Regions from separate parts of the Amycolatopsis ponsaeliensis genome, predicted to be linked through region 1. Evidence: riboswitches for the same ligand, from Rfam matches in the RefSeq annotation. Region 1 holds a riboswitch; the other holds the start of a gene.

What was found. Region 1 has a riboswitch for glycine ahead of gcvP (aminomethyl-transferring glycine dehydrogenase). Riboswitches for the same ligand answer to the same signal wherever they lie in the genome.
Region 2: linked by a shared signal. The riboswitch ahead of gcvP (aminomethyl-transferring glycine dehydrogenase) and the one ahead of gcvP (aminomethyl-transferring glycine dehydrogenase) in region 1 are both predicted to bind glycine.

The regions. Positions count from the first base shown of each region.
Region 1 covers NZ_JAPZLD010000012.1:167,271-171,682, forward strand. The annotation lists gene gcvP (aminomethyl-transferring glycine dehydrogenase) at 1-1,741, opposite strand, end outside; glycine riboswitch at 1,882-1,975, opposite strand; gene QQ657_RS19935 (helix-turn-helix domain-containing protein) at 2,126-3,424, opposite strand; gene QQ657_RS19940 (hypothetical protein) at 3,497-3,703, shown strand; gene QQ657_RS19945 (3-oxoacyl-ACP reductase) at 3,700-4,412, opposite strand, start outside.
Region 2 covers NZ_JAPZLD010000099.1:5,486-9,897, reverse strand. The annotation lists gene gcvP (aminomethyl-transferring glycine dehydrogenase) at 1-2,551, opposite strand, end outside; glycine riboswitch at 2,732-2,830, opposite strand; gene QQ657_RS55830 (MerR family transcriptional regulator) at 2,873-3,451, opposite strand; gene QQ657_RS55825 (TetR/AcrR family transcriptional regulator) at 3,729-4,361, shown strand; gene trxA (thioredoxin) at 4,358-4,412, opposite strand, start outside.

The DNA.
Region 1 (4,412 bases):
AGACGTCGCGAGCGTCGTCGCCGTTCGCGCGGTGGTAGGCGCGGATCGCGAGGAGCCCGGCCAGCTCGCCCTGGCTGCCCGCGTTCGGCTGCAGCGACACCTTGTCGTAGCCGGTGACCTCGGCCAGCCAGTCCGCGAGCTGCCCCACGAGCGTGTGGTAACCCTCGGCGTCTTCGGCTGGCGCGAAGGGGTGGATGCCGGCGAACTCGCGCCAGCTGATCGGCTCCATCTCGCTGGTGGCGTTGAGCTTCATCGTGCAGGAGCCGAGCGGGATCATGCCGCGGTCGAGCGCGTAGTCCTGGTCGGACAGGCGGCGCAGGTAGCGCAGCATCGCCGTCTCGGAGCGGTGGCTGCCGAAGACCTCGTGGCCCATGAAGCCGCTCTCGCGGGCCAGGCCGTTCGGCAGGGCGACGCCGTCTTCGACGTCCGCCTCGACGCCGAACGCACGCAGGACCTTCGTGGTGATCGCCGGGGTGCTGACCTCGTCGAAGGCGACCCGCACGTGGTCGGCGTCGATGTGGCCGAGGTTGATCCCGGCCTCGCGGGCGGCCGCGTGGACCTCGGCGGCCTGGCCGGGGACGCGCGCGACGACCGTGTCGAAGAAGGACTCGTGCACGACCTCGACACCGGTCTTCCGGAGAGCCTCCGCGAAGCCCGCGGCCAGGCCGTGGACGCGCTGGGCGATCCGCTTGAGGCCGTCCGGGCCGTGGTAGACCGCGTACATCGCGGCCAGCACGGCCGGGAGGACCTGCGCGGTGCAGATGTTGGACGTCGCCTTCTCGCGGCGGATGTGCTGCTCACGGGTCTGCAGCGCCAGCCGGTAGGCGGAGTTGCCGTCGGCGTCGACCGAGACGCCGACCAGGCGCCCGGGCAGCGAGCGCTCGAGGCCGGAGCGGACGGACATGTACCCGGCGTGCGGGCCGCCGTAGCCGAGCGGGACGCCGAAGCGCTGCGTCGAGCCGGCGGCGACGTCGGCACCGAACTCGCCGGGGGCGGTGATCAGCGTCAGGGCGAGGAGGTCGGCGGCGACGGTGAACAGCGCGCCCGCGGCCTTCGCCGACTCGGAAATCGCGTGGTAGAAGCCGCGTCCGCGCAGCACGCCGGACGCGCCGGGGTACTGGGCGACGACGCCGAAGAAGTCGTCCGGGAGGCCGGTGAGCAGGTCACGGACCTCGACCTCGATGCCGAGGGCCTCGACGCGGGTCCGCACGACGGCGATGGTCTGCGGCAGGCACTCGGCGTCCAGCACGACCTTGTTCGACTTGGACTTCGACGCGCGGCGCATCAGCGTGACGGCCTCGGCGACGGCGGTCGACTCGTCCAGCAGGGACGCGTTCGCGGTGGCCAGGCCGGTCAGGTCGGCGACCATCGTCTGGAAGTTGAGCAGCGCTTCGAGCCGGCCCTGGGAGATTTCCGGCTGGTAGGGCGTGTACGCCGTGTACCAAGCGGGGTTCTCGAGGACGTTGCGGCGGATCACGCCGGGGGTGACGGTGTCGGAGTAGCCCAGGCCGATCATCTGCGTCATCGGGCGGTTGCGCGCGGCGAGAGCGCGCAGCTCCGCGGTGGCTTCCTCTTCGGACGCGGCGGGCGGGAGCCGCAGGTCACGGGTGGCGCGGATGGCGCTCGGGACGGCGGCGCCGACGAGGGCGTCCAGGCTTCCGTAACCGCACTCGGCGAGCATTTTCGCGCGCTCGGCCTCGGACGGGCCGATGTGGCGGGCGTCGAACTGCGTAGAGGTGATCGGGAGCTCCTCGGGCCGGGCACCGGGCACAACGGTGCGCTGGGAACTCCCCCTCTGTCATGGCACCTGAGAGTTTCACCGTGTCAGACACGGCTTTCACCTTGGGTGAGGCGCGGGTGCGCCTGCTTTCCAGAGTGGCCTCGCACGAAGCGGTAGCGGATACCTGAGAGATTCCGGGGAGTTTGCTCCTTCGGTGCCCCACTGACTTCGTGAGGGCTCTCCCGCCTCGGCTCGACGGCCCGATCTGCAGTTGTGGCGGCTACGGTACCTGCCGCCTTCGAGATCCGTCTACTTCACACGGGCAACGCCACATCAGGCTCCGAACGCCGGCCCCGGAGGTCTTGAATGAGTCATTCAGGTCTTCGGAGGTCCTGAATGACTCATTCAAGACGTCCCGGCGACCCGGCGAACCACCTGACCGGCCAGCGCGGGCGGCCGCCGGACCCGGCCGGACGGCAGGACCAGCCGTTTCAGCGGCCCGCCCAGCGGCACCGGCGGGTGGCCGGCCCCCAGCAGCACCTGCTCGACGATCTGCTCGGCGTACCACGCCACCGCGTCGTTGAGCCGGTCCAGCGAGGGACGGTCGCCGTCGAAGACGTCCTCGTCGTCGAGCGTCACCTCGTAGTACGCGCAGCCCGGCGGGATCCCGGCCTCGACGGCGGCTTCGATCGCGCGTGCCCCCTCTTCGGGGTCCGCGAACCCGGCTTCGAGCAGCGGCTCGCGATAAATACGCGCTGCCCGCCCGCGCATGCGGGGGCCGTAGCGGACGACGACCGGAAGCCGTCCGGTCAGGTCGGGCACGGCCAGGCCGTGCAGCAGCATGATCGGCGGCACCGAGTGCACCAGCCGCGGCGCGGGCTCGGCCAGCTCGCGGGCGGTGATCCGGACGCGGTCGGCCATCGCGTCCGGGAGGCCGAAGTAGCGGAAGTCGACGTTGCCGAACCCGAGGCCGTCGGCGACCAGCGACGCCAGCAGCTCGCCGTACCCCCAGATCGGCGACAGCACCACGACCGGCGGCGCGGCGACGACCGGCGACGGCACGGGCGGGCGCGTCGCCTCCTGCTCGGGCACCTGGATCACCAGCCGCGGCGGCTCGTGCCAGTCGTGCACCTCGGCGACCCGCCAGTAGAGCCCGAGCGGCCGCCACAGCTCGCCGAGGACGTCGTGCTCGAGGATCCGGCGCACCTCGGCGTCGTCGTGGGGGAAGTCCCGGGGCGCCACGACGCCGACGTAGTGGTGGTAGGTGACGCGGACCTCGTCGCCGCGGGTCGCCGAGCGGATCCGCATCTCCCAGTCGACCGGCGACGCGGCGATCAGGTTGGCCACCTGCGTGCCGGGCGAGGAGTACACGAGCGCCGTGGCCTGCCGGAGGAACTGCCCGGCCTGGTCGATGCCCTCCCGCAGCGCCTTCGCGGCTTGGGCCACGTGCACCGGGCTGGCGAGGCTCTCGGGCAGCACGCCGGCGACGCGCAGCAGCTCGGCCTCCCCGAGCCCGGTGACCTCGGCGAGCTGCGCCCAGTGGTCGAAGACGGTCACCTTCGGCGCGTGCCGGTGCTCGATCCAGCTGCGCAGCGTCGACGTGGGGACGCCGATGCGTCTCGCGGCCTCGTCCAGGGAGAGCCCGCGCGAGCGGATCCCGGTCCGGACCGCTTCCGCCCACTCGTCGGCGCGCCAGTGCGTCACCTCACAAAGCTAACGAAACCCGCTAGCTTTGCGCAGGGACGAATCGCCCACCCGGCATCGACGCTGGTCACCATGACCACCACCGTGATCGCCCTCATCCTGATCGTCGGCACGCTGACCTTCGCCGCCGGCGCCTTCCTCGCCGCCGAGGTCGCCACCCGCATCCTGCGGCGGCGCGAACGTCAGATCTCCGAAGAGCGCAAGACCCTCAACGCGGCCTGGAAGTACCTGCGGGAGGTGTACGGCGTGCGGAAACCCGGGGAGAAGACGCGCCGCTAGAGCGGGGTGACGTACGCGCCGGAGATGCCGCCGTCGACCAGGAACTGGGACGCCGTGATGAAGCTGGCGTCGTCGCTGGCCAGGAAGGCCACCGCCGCCGCGATCTCCTCGGGCTCGGCGAACCGGCCGACCGGCACGTGCACCAGCCGCCGCGCCGCGCGTTCCGGGTCCTTCGCGAACAGCTCCTTGAGCAGCGGCGTGTTCACCGGCCCCGGGCACAGCGCGTTGACGCGGATGTTCTCCCGCGCGAACTGGATGCCCAGCTCACGGCTCATCGCCAGCACCCCGCCCTTCGACGCGGTGTAGGAGATCTGCGACGTCGCCGCGCCCATCACCGCGACGAACGACGCCGTGTTGATGATGGAACCGCGACCTTGGCGCTGCATGTGCGGCAGGACGGCCTTGCAGCAGTGGAACACCGACGTCAGGTTGACGCGCTGGACCCGCTCCCACGCCTCGATGCCGGTGGTCAGGATGGAGTCGTCCTCCGGCGGGGAGATGCCCGCGTTGTTGAACGCGACGTCGACCGAGCCGAACTGCTCGACCGTGCTGTGGAACAGGTTCTCGACCTGCTCGGCGTCGGTGACGTCGGTCTGGATGAACGCGCCGCCGACCTCGTCCGCGGCCGCCTTGCCCACGGCCGGCGTCAGGTCCGCGATGACGACCTTCGCGCCTTCGCTCGCCAGGCGGCGGGCCGAGGCCAGCCCGA
Region 2 (4,412 bases), on a different contig from region 1:
CCGGGAACGACATCGTCGGCGCGTGGAGGCCGTAGTCCGCCAGCCGCTTCGCCACGTCGTCGACCGTCACGCCGGTCGCCTTCGTCAGGGGCCGCAGGTCCAGGATGCATTCGTGCGCCACGAAGCCCGAACGGCCCGCGTACAGCACCGGGAAGTGCTCCCCGAGGCGGCGAGCGACGTAGTTGGCGTTGGCCACCGCCACGAGCGTCGCCCGGCGCAGGCCGTCCGCGCCCATCATCCGGACGTAGGCCCACGAAATCGGCAGGATCGACGCGCTCCCCCACGGCGCCGCGCTGACCGGCCCGACGCCGGTCGCCGGACCGGCCGCCGGCTGCAGCGGGTGGTTCGGCAGGAACGGCGCCAGGTGCGCGCGGACGCCGATCGGGCCGACGCCGGGTCCGCCGCCGCCGTGCGGGATGCAGAACGTCTTGTGCAGGTTGAGGTGCGAGACGTCGGCGCCGAACCGGCCGTACTGCGCCACGCCGATGAGCGCGTTCAGGTTGGCGCCGTCGACGTACACCTGCCCGCCCGCGTCGTGCACCAGCGCGCACACCTCGCCGACGGTGTCCTCGTACACCCCGTGCGTGGACGGGTAGGTGATCATGATCGCGGCCAGGTCGGCGCGATGGTCGTCCACAGTGGACCGCAAGTGCGCGAGGTCGATGTTGCCGTCGCCGTCGCAGCGGACGACGACCACCCGCATGCCGGCCATCACGGCGCTCGCCGCGTTCGTGCCGTGGGCGCTCGCCGGGATCAGGCAGACGTCGCGCTCGCCTTCGCCGCGTGAACGGTGGTAGGCGCGGATGGCCAGCAGCCCGGCGAACTCGCCCTGGCTGCCCGCGTTGGGTTGCAGGGAAACCGTGTCGTAGCCGGTGATCCGCGCGAGCCACGCGCCGAGGTCGGCGACCACTTCCAGCAGTCCGGCGGCGTCCTCGGCGGGCGCGAACGGGTGCAGCCCGGCGAACTCCGGCCAGGTGACCGGCTCCATTTCGGCGGTGGCGTTGAGCTTCATGGTGCACGAGCCGAGCGGGATCATGCTGCGGTCGAGCGCGACGTCCTTGTCCGCCAGCTGCCGCAGGTAGCGCAGCAGCGCGGTTTCCGAGCGGTGGGCGTGGAACACCGGGTGGGTGAGGAACGCGCTGGTGCGCCGCAGCGGCGCCGGGAGCGCGTCCGCCGTGTCCGCGTCGAGACCATCCACATCGGACACCGAGACGCCGAACGCCTTCCACACCAGGGAAAGCCGCTCCCGGGTGGTCGTCTCGTCGCAGGCGACGCCGACGTGGTCGTCGTCGACGAGCCGCAGGTTCACGCCGAGGTCGCGAGCCGCCGCGACGACGGCCGCCGCCCGGCCGGGCACCGCCGCGGTGACGGTGTCGAAGAACTCGCCGTGCCCGACGTCGACGCCGCCTTCGGCGAGGCCGGCGGCGAGCACGGTGGCCATCCGGTGGGCGCGCAGCGCGATCCCACGCAGGCCCTCGGGCCCGTGGTACACCGCGTACATCGAGGCCATCACCGCGAGCAGGACCTGCGCGGTGCAGATGTTCGAGGTCGCCTTCTCGCGGCGGATGTGCTGTTCCCGCGTCTGGAGGGCGAGCCGGTACGCGGGTGCGCCGTCCGCGTCCTTCGAGACGCCGACCAGGCGTCCCGGCAGCTGCCGCTCCAGGCCCTTCCGGACCGCGAGGTAGGCCGCGTGCGGGCCGCCGAAGCCGAGCGGGACGCCGAACCGCTGCGTGGACCCGACGGCGACGTCGGCACCGAGCTCTCCCGGCGGCCGCAGCAGGGTCAGGGCGAGCGGGTCCGCGGCGACGATCACGGCGGCGCCGTGCTTCTTGGCCTCGGAGATCGTCAGGTCGAGCTCGTGCACCGCGCCCGACGCGCCCGGGTAGGACAGCAGGACCCCGAAGAAGTCCCCGCCGAGGCCGAGGCCGGTCAGGCCCTGGGAGAGGTCTTCGACGACGAGTTCGATGCCGAGGGGTTCGGCGCGGGTCCGGAGGACGGCGAGGGTCTGCGGCAGGGTGTCCCGGTCGACGACGAACCGATTGGACGCGGCCTTCCCGGCGCGCCGCACGAGCGTCATGGCTTCGGCGGCCGCGGTGGCTTCGTCGAGCATCGACGCGTTGGCGACGGGCAGCCCGGTGAGGTCGGCGACCATGGTCTGGAAGTTGAGCAGCGCTTCGAGCCGGCCTTGCGAGATCTCAGGCTGGTAAGGCGTGTAGGCGGTGTACCAGGCGGGGTTCTCGAGGACGTTGCGCCGGATCACGGGCGGCGTGACGGTGTCGTGGTAGCCGAGCCCGATCATCTGCGCCATGGGCCGGTTGCGGGCGGCGAGCGCCCGGAGTTCGGCGAGGGCCTGGGCTTCGGTGGCAGCCGGGGGCAGTTCGAGCGGCCCGGCGGAGGCGCGCAGAGACTCGGGAACAGCACGCTCGGAGAGCTCGTCGAGAGAAGCGACGCCGATGACGTCGAGGATGCGGCGGAGTTCGTCCGGCCCGGGCCCGATGTGCCGGTCAGCGAAAGGGATGCCCTGCTCCAGGCAGGCGAGTGACGGCTCCACGATGGCCTCCTGCGGACGGGCGGTGCCGGACTCGGACAGCATCCTCGAAAAACGCTGTCCGAGCCTCCCCACTCTGTCTGTGCCCGAGGGCGCCTGAGAGTTTCGCCCGAGGTTGAGCCGGGCTTGCACCGTCGGCGGGGCCATCAGGCTGTGTCCTGACGACCCGCTTTCCAGAGGCGTCTCGTCCGCGCGGTCCGGGGTGCCTGAGAGGTTCCGGGGAGGACTTGCTCCTTCGGCGCCGAGCTCAAGGTGTGGCTCGGACTCTCCCGCGCGGATTCGTCGACCGCACGGGGAACCTTACTCGCATCCCCGCAGCGATGATCACCCGGTCTTGCGTGCGTTGCGGCGCTGGGTCAGCTCGTCCGGCTGGTGCGTCTCGACGATGCCGCCGTCGGCGCGTTCGGCCTGGAACTCGTGGATGGTGCCGCTGATCTCCTGCATGGCGCCGCTGACCGCGATGCCGAAGACACCTTGGCCGCCCTGGAGCAGATCGACGATCTCCTCCGGCGAGGTGCACTCGTAGACCGTGGTGCCGTCGGAGAAGAGCGTCACGCGCGCGAGGTCGCGGACTCCTCGGACGCGCAGGTGGTCGACGGCGACCCGGATGTTCTGGAGGGAGACCCCGGTGTCCAGCAGCCGCTTGACGACCTTGAGGACCAGGATGTCCTTGAACGAGTACAGCCGCTGCGAGCCGGAGCCGTGCGCCGTGCGGATGCTGGGTGCGACCAGCTTCGTCCGGGCCCAGTAGTCGAGCTGGCGGTAGGTGATCCCGGCGATCTGGCACGCGGCCGGGCCGCGGTAGCCCACCAGCTCGTCCGGCAGCGAATCGTCGGGGAACAGTTCACCCTGTTCGCCGGCCGCGACCTGAACAGGCTGCTTCTCGGAACCAGCCTCGACCACGCAAGCCTCCCCTCGCCCGACCTGACGGCCGGCGAATGACAGCCGGACGGTCCCAGGAGCGGGACCCGCCGGAGATCAATCGCCACGATCCGGCCCCAGACCGTGAATCACATCGTGGCGATTTACCTCCTTCGACGGTAAGCGCCCGGGGTACCCCGGTCAACGCGACGCGCGGCAAGCCTCAACGGTCGGATGAGCCTTTGAGCCGTTCGCCGTACCCCGGACGCGGTGGTTCAAACCTCTTGACGTCTTTTACTCAGCCAAGTAACTTTTATTCATGCAAGTAAACACCGACCTCCTGGCCGAGATGGGGCTCAGCGCCGCCGAGGCGGCCCGCCGCGCCCAGATCATCGGCGCGACCATCGGCGTCATCGCCGACCTCGGCTACCGGAAAGCCACGTTCGCCAAGATCAAGGACCGCGCGGGGCTCAGCAGCACGCGGATGATCTCGTACCACTTCACGAACAAGGCCGGCCTGATGCAGTCCGTGCTGAGCACGGTCGTCGAGACGAAGAACGAGTTCCTGAAGGAACGCACCGGCGGCGGGGTCGACCCGGCGGACCGGCCCGGCTACCTGCGGGCCCACATCGAGACGTCGATCGCGTTCCTGCGCGCGTACCCGGAGTGCGTCCGGGTGCTGACGGAGATGGCGGCCAACGCCGACGACGCCGAGGGCTGGGTGATGACGAAGATCCTCGTCGACGACATGCGGGTGCACGGACTGGCCCGCCAGCTCAAGCAAGGTCAGGCAGAGGGGTTGTTCGGCGCCTTCACGCCGGAGGTGATGGCGATGTCCATCGCGCAGGCCATCGACGGGGTGGCCGCGGCCTACGCGGCCGACCCGGCGCTGGATCTCGAGCAGTACGGACGGGAAGTCGCCGACACCTTCGTCAAGGCGACCGCTCCCTAGAGGGCCTGGTCGAGGCGCTCCTCGATCCGCGCCTTCGGGTAGGCGCCGACG